DNA from 2 places in the Alicyclobacillus hesperidum subsp. aegles genome. Region 1 is predicted to be linked to the other one. Evidence: riboswitches for the same ligand, from Rfam matches in the RefSeq annotation. Region 1 holds a riboswitch; the other holds the start of a gene.
What was found. Region 1 has a riboswitch for ZMP and ZTP ahead of serA (phosphoglycerate dehydrogenase). Riboswitches for the same ligand answer to the same signal wherever they lie in the genome.
Positions count from the first base shown of each region.

Region 2: another riboswitch for ZMP and ZTP. It lies ahead of QMF38_RS10310 (bifunctional 5,10-methylenetetrahydrofolate dehydrogenase/5,10-methenyltetrahydrofolate cyclohydrolase); the one in region 1 lies ahead of serA (phosphoglycerate dehydrogenase).

Region 1 covers NZ_BSBJ01000007.1:137,487-142,169, reverse strand. The annotation lists gene QMF38_RS06180 (ABC transporter substrate-binding protein) at 131-1,801, shown strand; ZMP/ZTP riboswitch at 1,957-2,039, shown strand; gene serA (phosphoglycerate dehydrogenase) at 2,104-3,693, shown strand; gene serC (3-phosphoserine/phosphohydroxythreonine transaminase) at 3,760-4,683, shown strand, end outside.
Region 2 covers NZ_BSBJ01000049.1:126,593-131,275, forward strand. The annotation lists gene QMF38_RS10300 (ABC transporter permease) at 1-70, shown strand, start outside; gene QMF38_RS10305 (FAD-dependent monooxygenase) at 74-1,210, shown strand; gene QMF38_RS10310 (bifunctional 5,10-methylenetetrahydrofolate dehydrogenase/5,10-methenyltetrahydrofolate cyclohydrolase) at 1,229-2,086, opposite strand; ZMP/ZTP riboswitch at 2,164-2,244, opposite strand; gene QMF38_RS10315 (aminotransferase class I/II-fold pyridoxal phosphate-dependent enzyme) at 2,357-3,517, shown strand; gene QMF38_RS10320 (N-acetyldiaminopimelate deacetylase) at 3,754-4,683, opposite strand, start outside.

The DNA.
Region 1 (4,683 bases):
CGGTCGCCTTCTGTACCGCTGAATGCTTCCTGTCATAAAGTTTCCGCTGAGTTCCCGCTTCTCGTTCATCGTTGGATAGCCGTGAGAGACGGACCGTTCTACTGGTTTCAATGATTTGGGAGGGATTGTGATGACGGTTACCTGGAAGAAAGGCGTTTCTGCAGTTCTTGCACTTGGGTGTATCAGCGCACTTGCTGGTTGTTCGTCACAACAGTCGGCAGCAGCTTCGGTGGCACCGGTGAAGGCTGCATCGACAGCCGTGAGCCAAGGGCAACCATTGACGATTGTACCAACTCCATCTGGAACGTTTGCGGACAATTTTAATCCGTTTGCGGTCACCAGTGACTACGGTACCTTTGGATTCATCTATGAAACGCTGTTCTACTATGATACGCAGACCGGGAAGATGTGGAGTGTTCTGGGGGATTCCTACAAATGGAGCAATGGCAATAAGACCCTAACCGTCTCGCTCAACCCGAAGGCGAAATGGACAGATGGACAGGCATTTACGTCACAGGATGTAGTTTTCACCTTTGACTTATTGAAGAAGTACTCTTCGGCAGACACCAACGGCGTGTGGACGCAGCTTGCAAGTGTTGCTGCGAAGGGTAGAGATACCGTGGTCTTCACATTTAAACACCCTAATATCCCGTTTGGTCTGGAGTATGTCTTAGGGACGTACATTGTGCCGGAACACATTTGGTCCAAGATCACCGATCCGACAAAAGTAACCGTCACGAAACCGATTGGCACGGGTCCCTATGTTCTCGACACATTCTCTCCACAAGATTACAAGCTGAAGGCGAACGCCAATTACTATCGAGGTAAACCACCTGTTCCAGAGCTCAATTTCCCGTCTTTCAACTCTAATGAAAGTGCGAACCTGGCTATGATTCAAGGCCAAATCGATTGGACCGCCGTGTTCATGCCCGGTATCCAGCAGGCCTACGCCGCAAAAAGTCCGAACAACCATTACTGGTTCCCGCTTGGCGTCACCCTCAATTTGTCCGTTGATTTGAAAAACCCTCTCTTAAGCCAGACCGTCGTTCGGCAAGCCATGAGTATGGCTATCAATCGTAATGTTCTTGCAACCAAAGGCGAATATGGCTATGACAAGCCGGCGGAACCTGATGCCGTTCCCTATAACATGAGCTCTTGGCAAGATCCAAACTTGCCGGCACAGGACAAATCGTTTACGTATAATCCCGCCGGAGCTGTCGCCTTGTTGAAGAAGGCTGGCTATAAGAAGAACGCTCAAGGTATTTTTGTCTCTCCGAGTGGGAAACCGCTCAGCTTTACCCTGATTGTTGTATCCGGGTGGTCGGACGAAGACACGGATGCTGCGCTCATCGCAAACCAGTTAAAGCAGGTCGGTATCCAGGTCAACGTCCACGAGGTCACGGACAGTGCTTACCAAACGCAACTCTCGTCCCATCAATTCCAATTGGCCATCAATGCAGCCTATGGTGGTCCAAATCCATACTATGTGTACCAGGAAAATTACGATCCGCATGGAGACGCCGATTGGATGCAGTTTAACAACCCGGGCGTAAATCAGGCTTTGGAAGATTTCGCTCAGACGACCAACGCGGCTCGTCAGAAACAGGACATCTATAAGGTGGAGCAAATCGTCGCCGAACAATTGCCGACCATTCCATTGATGTATGGCGCGACATGGTATGAATACAACACAAGCAAGTACACGAATTGGCCATCGGCCAGTAACGCGTATATCTCTCCATCAATCTGGAATTACGAGGGTGCCGCTATCACGGTCATGCACCTGCACCCAGTACACTGAGCCCTTTATGGCTATAAGCAGGCCCAAGACGCGGCCTACTTTTTCATGCACGTTGCCCATGTTGAATCCGAGTGGTCCACAGTAGTCTGTATTGTGCGAAAGTGAGCGCATGTGTTATTCTTGATTCATCGTTGCATTGAGAGTACAGATAGACACGGACGTCGCATGACTGGCGGATTGTGGGAATGACCACAGGGGAGTGCGATGTATACAGTTGCCGGCCGCCTGGGCACTTTGACGCGTTCTGCGTAAAAGTCTCAGCGGCCGTTGCTGTACATGCCGGAGTGGTAAGGAGAATTCGAATGACGACGAAAATTCTTGTAACGGATGACATTTCAAGCGCTGGTATTGATGTGTTGTCGACCTTGCCTGATGCCACTGTCGATGTCCAGACGGGACTTTCTCCATCTGAGTTGCTTGTTGCGATTGCAGACGCGGACGCACTCGTCGTCCGCTCGCAGACGACTGTCACAGAGCAGGTGATTGCTGCTGCGAAGCGGTTGAAGGTGATTGGCAGAGCTGGTGTCGGTGTCGACAATATCGATCTCGAGGCTGCCACGCGCCGTGGCATTCTCGTCATTAATGCGCCGGACGGCAACACAATTGCCGCCGCCGAACACACCTTCGCCATGATGATCAGCCTTGCACGCCACATTCCGGCGGCCAATCGGGACTTGCTCGCGGGCAACTGGAATCGAAAAAAGTGGGTGGGCGTCGAACTTCGCGGAAAGACCCTCGCCATTCTTGGAATGGGTCGCATTGGCACGGAAGTGGCAAAGCGTGCCAAGGTCTTTGGCATGACGGTGCTAGGGTACGATCCGTTTTTGACCGAAGATCGGGCACAGAGCCTCGGTGTACAAAAATCGGATCTCGATTCGGCCATTCGAGCAGCCGATTTTATCACAGTCCACACACCGCTAACAAAAGAGACGCACCACATGATCGACGCAGGGAAGATAGCGATGATGAAAGAAGGGGTGCGGATTATCAACTGTGCCCGGGGCGGCATCATCGATGAGCGTGCGTTAGCGGATGCTTTGCGGCTTGGCAAGGTAGCAGGTGCGGCCATTGACGTGTTCGAGAGTGAACCGCTCGCTTTAGATCATCCGTTGCGTCAATGTGAGAATGTAATCCTGACGCCACATCTTGGCGCCTCGACCGTTGAGGCACAGGAAAACGTAGCTATTCAAGTGGCGGAGGAAATTGTCCAGGTTCTTCGCGATGACACCTTCGAACATGCGGTCAATCTCCCGAGTCTAAGCCCGCGACAGAAAGAGCGCTTGGCGCCATATTTGGCTCTTGCGGAGCAACTCGGTTTGTTTGCCGCGCAACTCGCACAAGGAGCGCCGTCGCAGATGACAGTCACATACGCAGGCGATGCGGCTGATCCAGATGGCGGATATTTGACGCGCACGGTACTTAAGGGCTTTTTCGGCTTCCAATACAGCGGTGAAGTGAACTACGTCAACGCTTTGCGCTACGCGGAGGATGCTGGCTTGCGCGTGCAAGAGGTACGTGAGTCGCGCGGGCGCGTGTATACGAATGAGATTTCCATTTCATTTGCCACCGACGCGGGTAGCCACCGTGTCTCTGGCACCCTGTACAGCGAATCTGGGCCGCGCATTGTCGAACTTGACGGCTATCCCATCGACATGCCAATTGAGGGCATCTTGGTCTATACGCGGCATGAAGATAAGCCTGGTATGATCGGGCGCATTGGGACGTTGCTCGGCGATGCACAAATCAATATTGCCGGTATGCAGGTGGGACGTCGCGAAACGGGCGGCGAGGCGGTTATGCTGCTCACTGTGGACAAGAGCGTGCCAAACAACGTGATCGACGAGATTGCTTCCCATGATGGAATCCGCATGGTGCGTGCGATTGAACTGTAAGTCCGATGGCGGTCGATAGACCGGTCGTATCGTGTGGTAAGAACGACAGATAGAGGAGTGGAGTTCGTGAAACGAGCGGACAACTTTAACGCAGGGCCAGCAGCCTTACCGTTGCCGGTACTCGAGCGCATTCAAGCAGAGCTCCCCAATTACAGCGGGACGGGCATGAGCGTCATGGAATTCAGCCATCGTAGCGCGGAGTATGAAGCCATTCACAACGATGCCCAAACACGCCTGCGGCGACTGCTTGGCATCCCTGATGGCTATCAGGTGTTGTTTTTACAAGGCGGCGCGAGCTTGCAATTCGCGATGTTGCCGATGAATTTTCTGAAACCGGGCGAGAAGGCACTATACGTGTTGACCGGATCATGGTCGCAGAAGGCGGCAGATGAAGCCGGGCGCTACGGCGAGTTGCTGATCGACGATTGGGCCAAACAGGGCGGTTATCGGGACATTCCTACATCGATTGCAGGAGATGACCCGTCGTTGCGGTATGTTCATATTACGTCGAACAATACCATTTACGGGACGCAGTGGCGAGCGTTGCCAAAGACCACGGCGCCTCTCGTTGCGGACATGTCGAGTGACATCTTGTCGCGGCCTGTCCGGGTGGAGGATTTTGCGCTGATCTACGCAGGTGCTCAGAAAAACATCGGACCGTCCGGCGTCACCGTCGTGATCGTTCGCGATGATTTCTTACAAACGGCAAACAGCGATGTTCCGACCGTTCTGAAGTACAGCACTCATGCGCAAGCGAATTCGCTTTATAACACGCCGCCGACCTTCGCGATTTATGTCATGTCGTGCGTTTTGCAGTGGGTGGAGGAGACCGGTGGCTTGGCCGGGATCGTCGAACGCAACCAGAAAAAGGCGGCTGCTGTGTATGACGTGATCGATACACATCCGAATCTGTACCTCGGACATGCGGAAAAGCGGGCTCGTTCTGAAATGAACGTCACGTTCCGTCTCCCAAGTGACGAGTTGACGAAG
Region 2 (4,683 bases), on a different contig from region 1:
GAGTATTGTCATCGGCTTCTTAACGTATCCAAAGCTATTTACGGCCCATCAGCAATTGCGGGAGGGGTGAACCTTGACGGCTCGCGTGGCAATTATCGGGGCGGGCATTGCGGGCTTCGCCGCGGGACTTGCGTGTCGGCAGCTTGATGTCGAGTTTCAACTTTTCGATGCAGCCGCAGATCCATTGGCTGGTGGCGCGGCAATCACGCTGTGGCCAAACGCTCTTCGCGCCTTGAGCGAGCTTGGCATGCGCGATTTGGGTAGCGGACTTGCAGCGAACGCCATTACCCACGGGGGAATTGCAACGGAGCGGGGGGCGGTGTTGTACGAGTTGCCGCTTGTTTGGATGCGCAAACAGCATGGATACTTTCCGGTCTGTGTCAGGCGCGATGTTTTGCTGTTTGCCATGTATAAAGCGCTTTTGCGGCCGACAATCGCTCGCGCACGCGTGCAAAGGGTCTTTGCGCAGACAGATGGTGTGATGGTCGAGGGATCGCGCGGCAGGCTCGCCTATGATGCGGCTGTTATCGCGGATGGCATTCATTCGCAAGCCCGACACGATATTTGTCCCGTACAACCGCGGCCGACGCGCTATATGGCATGGCGTGGGATTGCCCAGGGACCTGTGGTCGATCCGGCAACCATGTGGGAGTACTGGGGAGAGGGTGTGCGCTTTGGCTATGCATCCATTTCGCCGCATGCAACCTACTGGTTCGCGACGGTGAATGATCGGCTCCTCGGCGGTCAGGATGCTGGTTGGGACGTTGCGCGGCGGCTTTTCGCTGGTTTCCCGCCGCCCGTGCGCGCATGCATCGCGGCAACGCCGGACGCAGATGTCTTGCGCCACCGTGTGCAGGACCTCCCACCAGGCTGCCCGCTGGCCCAGGGGCGCATCGTGCTCATGGGTGATGCGGCACACGCCATCACGCCGAATCTGGGATTTGGCGGCGCGTTGGCGGTGGAGGACGCTGCGACGTGGTTGCGCGCCGTACGAAATGTCGGTGTCTCCCCGGCAGCGTTTCGCATCTATGCAGCCCAGCGACGAAGGAGGGTTCGCGAGATGGCTTATGTGACACGGCAGTTTGGCGATGTCATGCAGTGGCAAAATCAAGGCATGATCCATATGCGAAACGCCCTGTTCCGAATTGCGGCGCCGATGGCCGGTCGTCTGCTGTGGCGGCGGTTGCTTGGGTCAACTGGCCGACCGTGAAAAAATCTGTGCCATCGTTTATAGCATGCCAGCATCGTGCTGTAGCTTCATGCCATGCATGAGGTTGGCAAAGATCTGCACGGTTGTTACAGTTCCGACGCCGCCAGGCGTGGGTGTGTAGGCCTTGGTCAAGGGCGCCGCTTCGGGAGCGAGATCGCCCTGTACCTCGCCGTCTTCGCCCTGCGAAATGCCGACGTCAACGACAGTCAGGCCTCCGTGAACCATCTCCCCATGCAACAAGCCACCTTTACCGACAGCCACGATGGCGATCTCGCTATTTTGCAAGTGACTTTTGACATCGCGTGTGAATTCGTGACATGCAGCGACGGTTGCACCTTCGGCGATGAGCAGGTGCAACAGCGGCAAGCCAACTGTCTGGCCGCAGCCGACCAGCGTGACGTCGGCACCTTGAAGCTTGTAACCATAGTGCTTCAACAGGCGAATGCAGGCGAGTGGCGTGGCCGGGTACAGGGCGGCCTCCGGCGTGGGTTTGGCAATGGAGTGGCATGGGGAGAGGCCATCGACGTCTTTCAGGGCGTCGATCGCGCTGACGACTCGTTGCACATCGACATCACCAGGCAAGGGCATCTCAATCATGATGCCGTGGACCAGCGGATCGGCGTTCAACGCCTCGATGCGGCGAATGAGCTCATGTGTGTCGCACGTTTGTGGCAAGCGAACAATCTCGAATTCGACGCCAAGGCGCTCTGCCGTGCGCCGCTTTTGTGCAGCATAGACGCTGGACGCGGGATCATCGCCGACGAGCAGCGTAACCAGCTTCGGTTGAATGCCACGAGCTTGCCAAATCGCGGCCTCAGCGGCAACGTCCTCACTGAGCGCCAATGCGACCGGCCGACCAAGTAACTGTTCTGCCATGTCTACCCCTCCTGCAAACGTATCCGCGTTTGTCTATGTTCAGTATGCCTGTATATACGCAAAAGACCGCCTGGGTAACGTTCTGCCCAGGCGGTCGACTGTTTTCGCTGTGCTTCCTCGTGGTGCTCCACGCAAAGCCGCCAGTTACACAGCGCTGTGATTGAAGTTTCGTGTTACGCTATCCACAGTGAATATAACAGCGATCGCGGCGGCCTGCAAGCGCCCCGCACGGCCAGATGCCGGCACAACTGCCGCGAAGGAGGATTTGACGTGGAGTTTCAATCGCGCACACAAGCCATTCAGATTTCGGGGATTCGCAAGTTTTCTGAGCTCGTCGCCAAGTATCCGAATGCCTTGTCGCTGACCATTGGCCAGCCGCACTTGCCAACGCCCGAACACATTCGGATTGCCGCGCAAGAGGCCATCGCAGAGGGCGATACGGGCTATACGCCAAATCGCGGCACACTGGCGTTGCGCGAAGCCGCCGCGGCTTATTATCGCCGTCTCGTAGGTCTCGATTACGATCCCGCAACGGAAATACTCGTCACCGTCGGGGCGACGCACGCGCTTGATGTCGCCATGCGCACGCTTGTGCAGCCGGGCGACGAAGTCATCATTCCCGCACCTGCCTATCCGGGCTATGAGGGTATCGTCAAACTGCTCGGTGCCCGGGTGGTCTACGTCGATACGCGACAAGACGGGCTGTTGCTCACACCAGAAGCGCTGCGGCGGGCTATATCGCCGCGCACGCGGATGGTCATCCTCGCGTCCCCGGTCAACCCGACCGGCGTCGTTTATCCCTTTGAGCGGTTGCAGGCCCTGGCAGAGGTGCTGGCCGACACCAAGGTGTGGGTGATATCGGACGAGATATACTGCGAACTGCAATTTGCCGGCCATCTGCAAAGCGTCGCTTTGCTTCCCGGCATGCGCGAGCGCACCATCGTCATCCACGGCCTGTCCAAATCACACAGTATGACCGGTTGGCGCATTGGCTTCGCGTTTGCACCCGCACACGTGGCCGCGGAGATGGCTAAGGTTGTCCAATATGGCGTCAGTTGTGCGTCCTCCATCAGCCAACGCGCTGCGCTCGCCGCGCTGACCGAAGGGGCTGACGACGCCCGTCCGATGCGCGAGTTGTATCGCAACAATCGCGATCTCGTCGTCGCCGCGTTTACCGCCATGGAGATCCCACTCGTGCGCCCGGACGGTGCGTTTTACGCATTTCCCGCCTTCGCCCTTGCGCTGGGCGACACGTCAGAGAACATCGCACACCGATTGCTCGCCGAGGCAGGTGTCGCCGTCGTTCCAGGCGACGCTTTCAGTCCGTATGGCGAGGGGCATGTCCGCCTTTCGTACGCATGTGATCCCGAAATGCTGCGCGAAGCGCTTCGCCGCATCGAGGCCTTTGTCGCCAAAGAACGCCGGGCGTGACCGCAAAAAAGCCAACCCCTGCGTATGAAACGCGTGGGGTTGGCTCAAGCTAAGCCCGAATTCTGATCCGGTTGGGGGCGAAGCGATGCGATCCAAGTCGAGAAAAACGCAAGTCGCCGTTGGCGCCGTGATTTTTGCCCTACTTGCCATCCTCGTCATGCTGTCGAGCGTGCACCGGTACTTCATCGAACATTGGATGTGAGTGCAACGCCCGCGACGAGTATGCATTCATCGAATCAGCGGTAGCCGCGCTCGCTGAAATACGGGATAAGGACGCGCAGCGCCGTATCGATGCACCGTTCGTCGGGCAGCATTTTTTCATGGTGCAGTCCGTACGGCGTCGACGCGCCCAACCAAAACAAGAAACCGGGAATCTCCTTCAAGAAATACCCAAAGTCCTCGCCGGTCATCGCCGCCGGCACCTCGCGCACGACGGCTAAATCTCGTCTGCTGACAAAGTCCATAAACGATTGCGTCAGTTCCTCATCGTTAAAGACCTGATAATAATTTGCACCGTAGTCGATTTCGGTCGCGCAGCCAAACATTTCACCGATACCCGCCACCAAGGCCTCAATCCGCTGTTTGATGCGTGGCATCGTAGCCGCCGCCAGTGCGCGAATCGTCCCCTCAAGCCGCGCCTTGCCAGCGATGATATTCTGCTTCGTGCCAGACTCGAGGCGGCCAATCGTGATGACCGCCGCATCGAGCGGATCGACATTGCGTGCCACAATCGATTGCAACGCCGTAACCAGATGAGCTCCGGCAACCACCATGTCGTTGGCTCGGTGCGGGTACGCCGCATGGCCACCTTGGCCAACGAGATCGATAAAGAGCTCCGACGTGTTGGCAAACAGGATGCCCGGCCGGATGCCGATCTCGCCGACTGGCAAATCCGGCTGCACATGCAGAGCAAAGATCTTCTCCGGGCGCACAGCTTGCAACGCCGTACTTGCGAGCATCGGCTGTGCACCGCCAGGGCCTTCTTCCGCTGGTTGAAAGACAACGACCAAGTCGTCCTTAGGCTGTACGTGCGCAAAGTGATCGACCAAGCCAAGCGCAATCGCCATGTGTACGTCATGCCCGCAGGCGTGCATCATCCCCTCATGTGTCGAGGCGAAGTCGCAGCCTGTTTCTTCGCGAATTGGCAGGCCGTCGATGTCACAGCG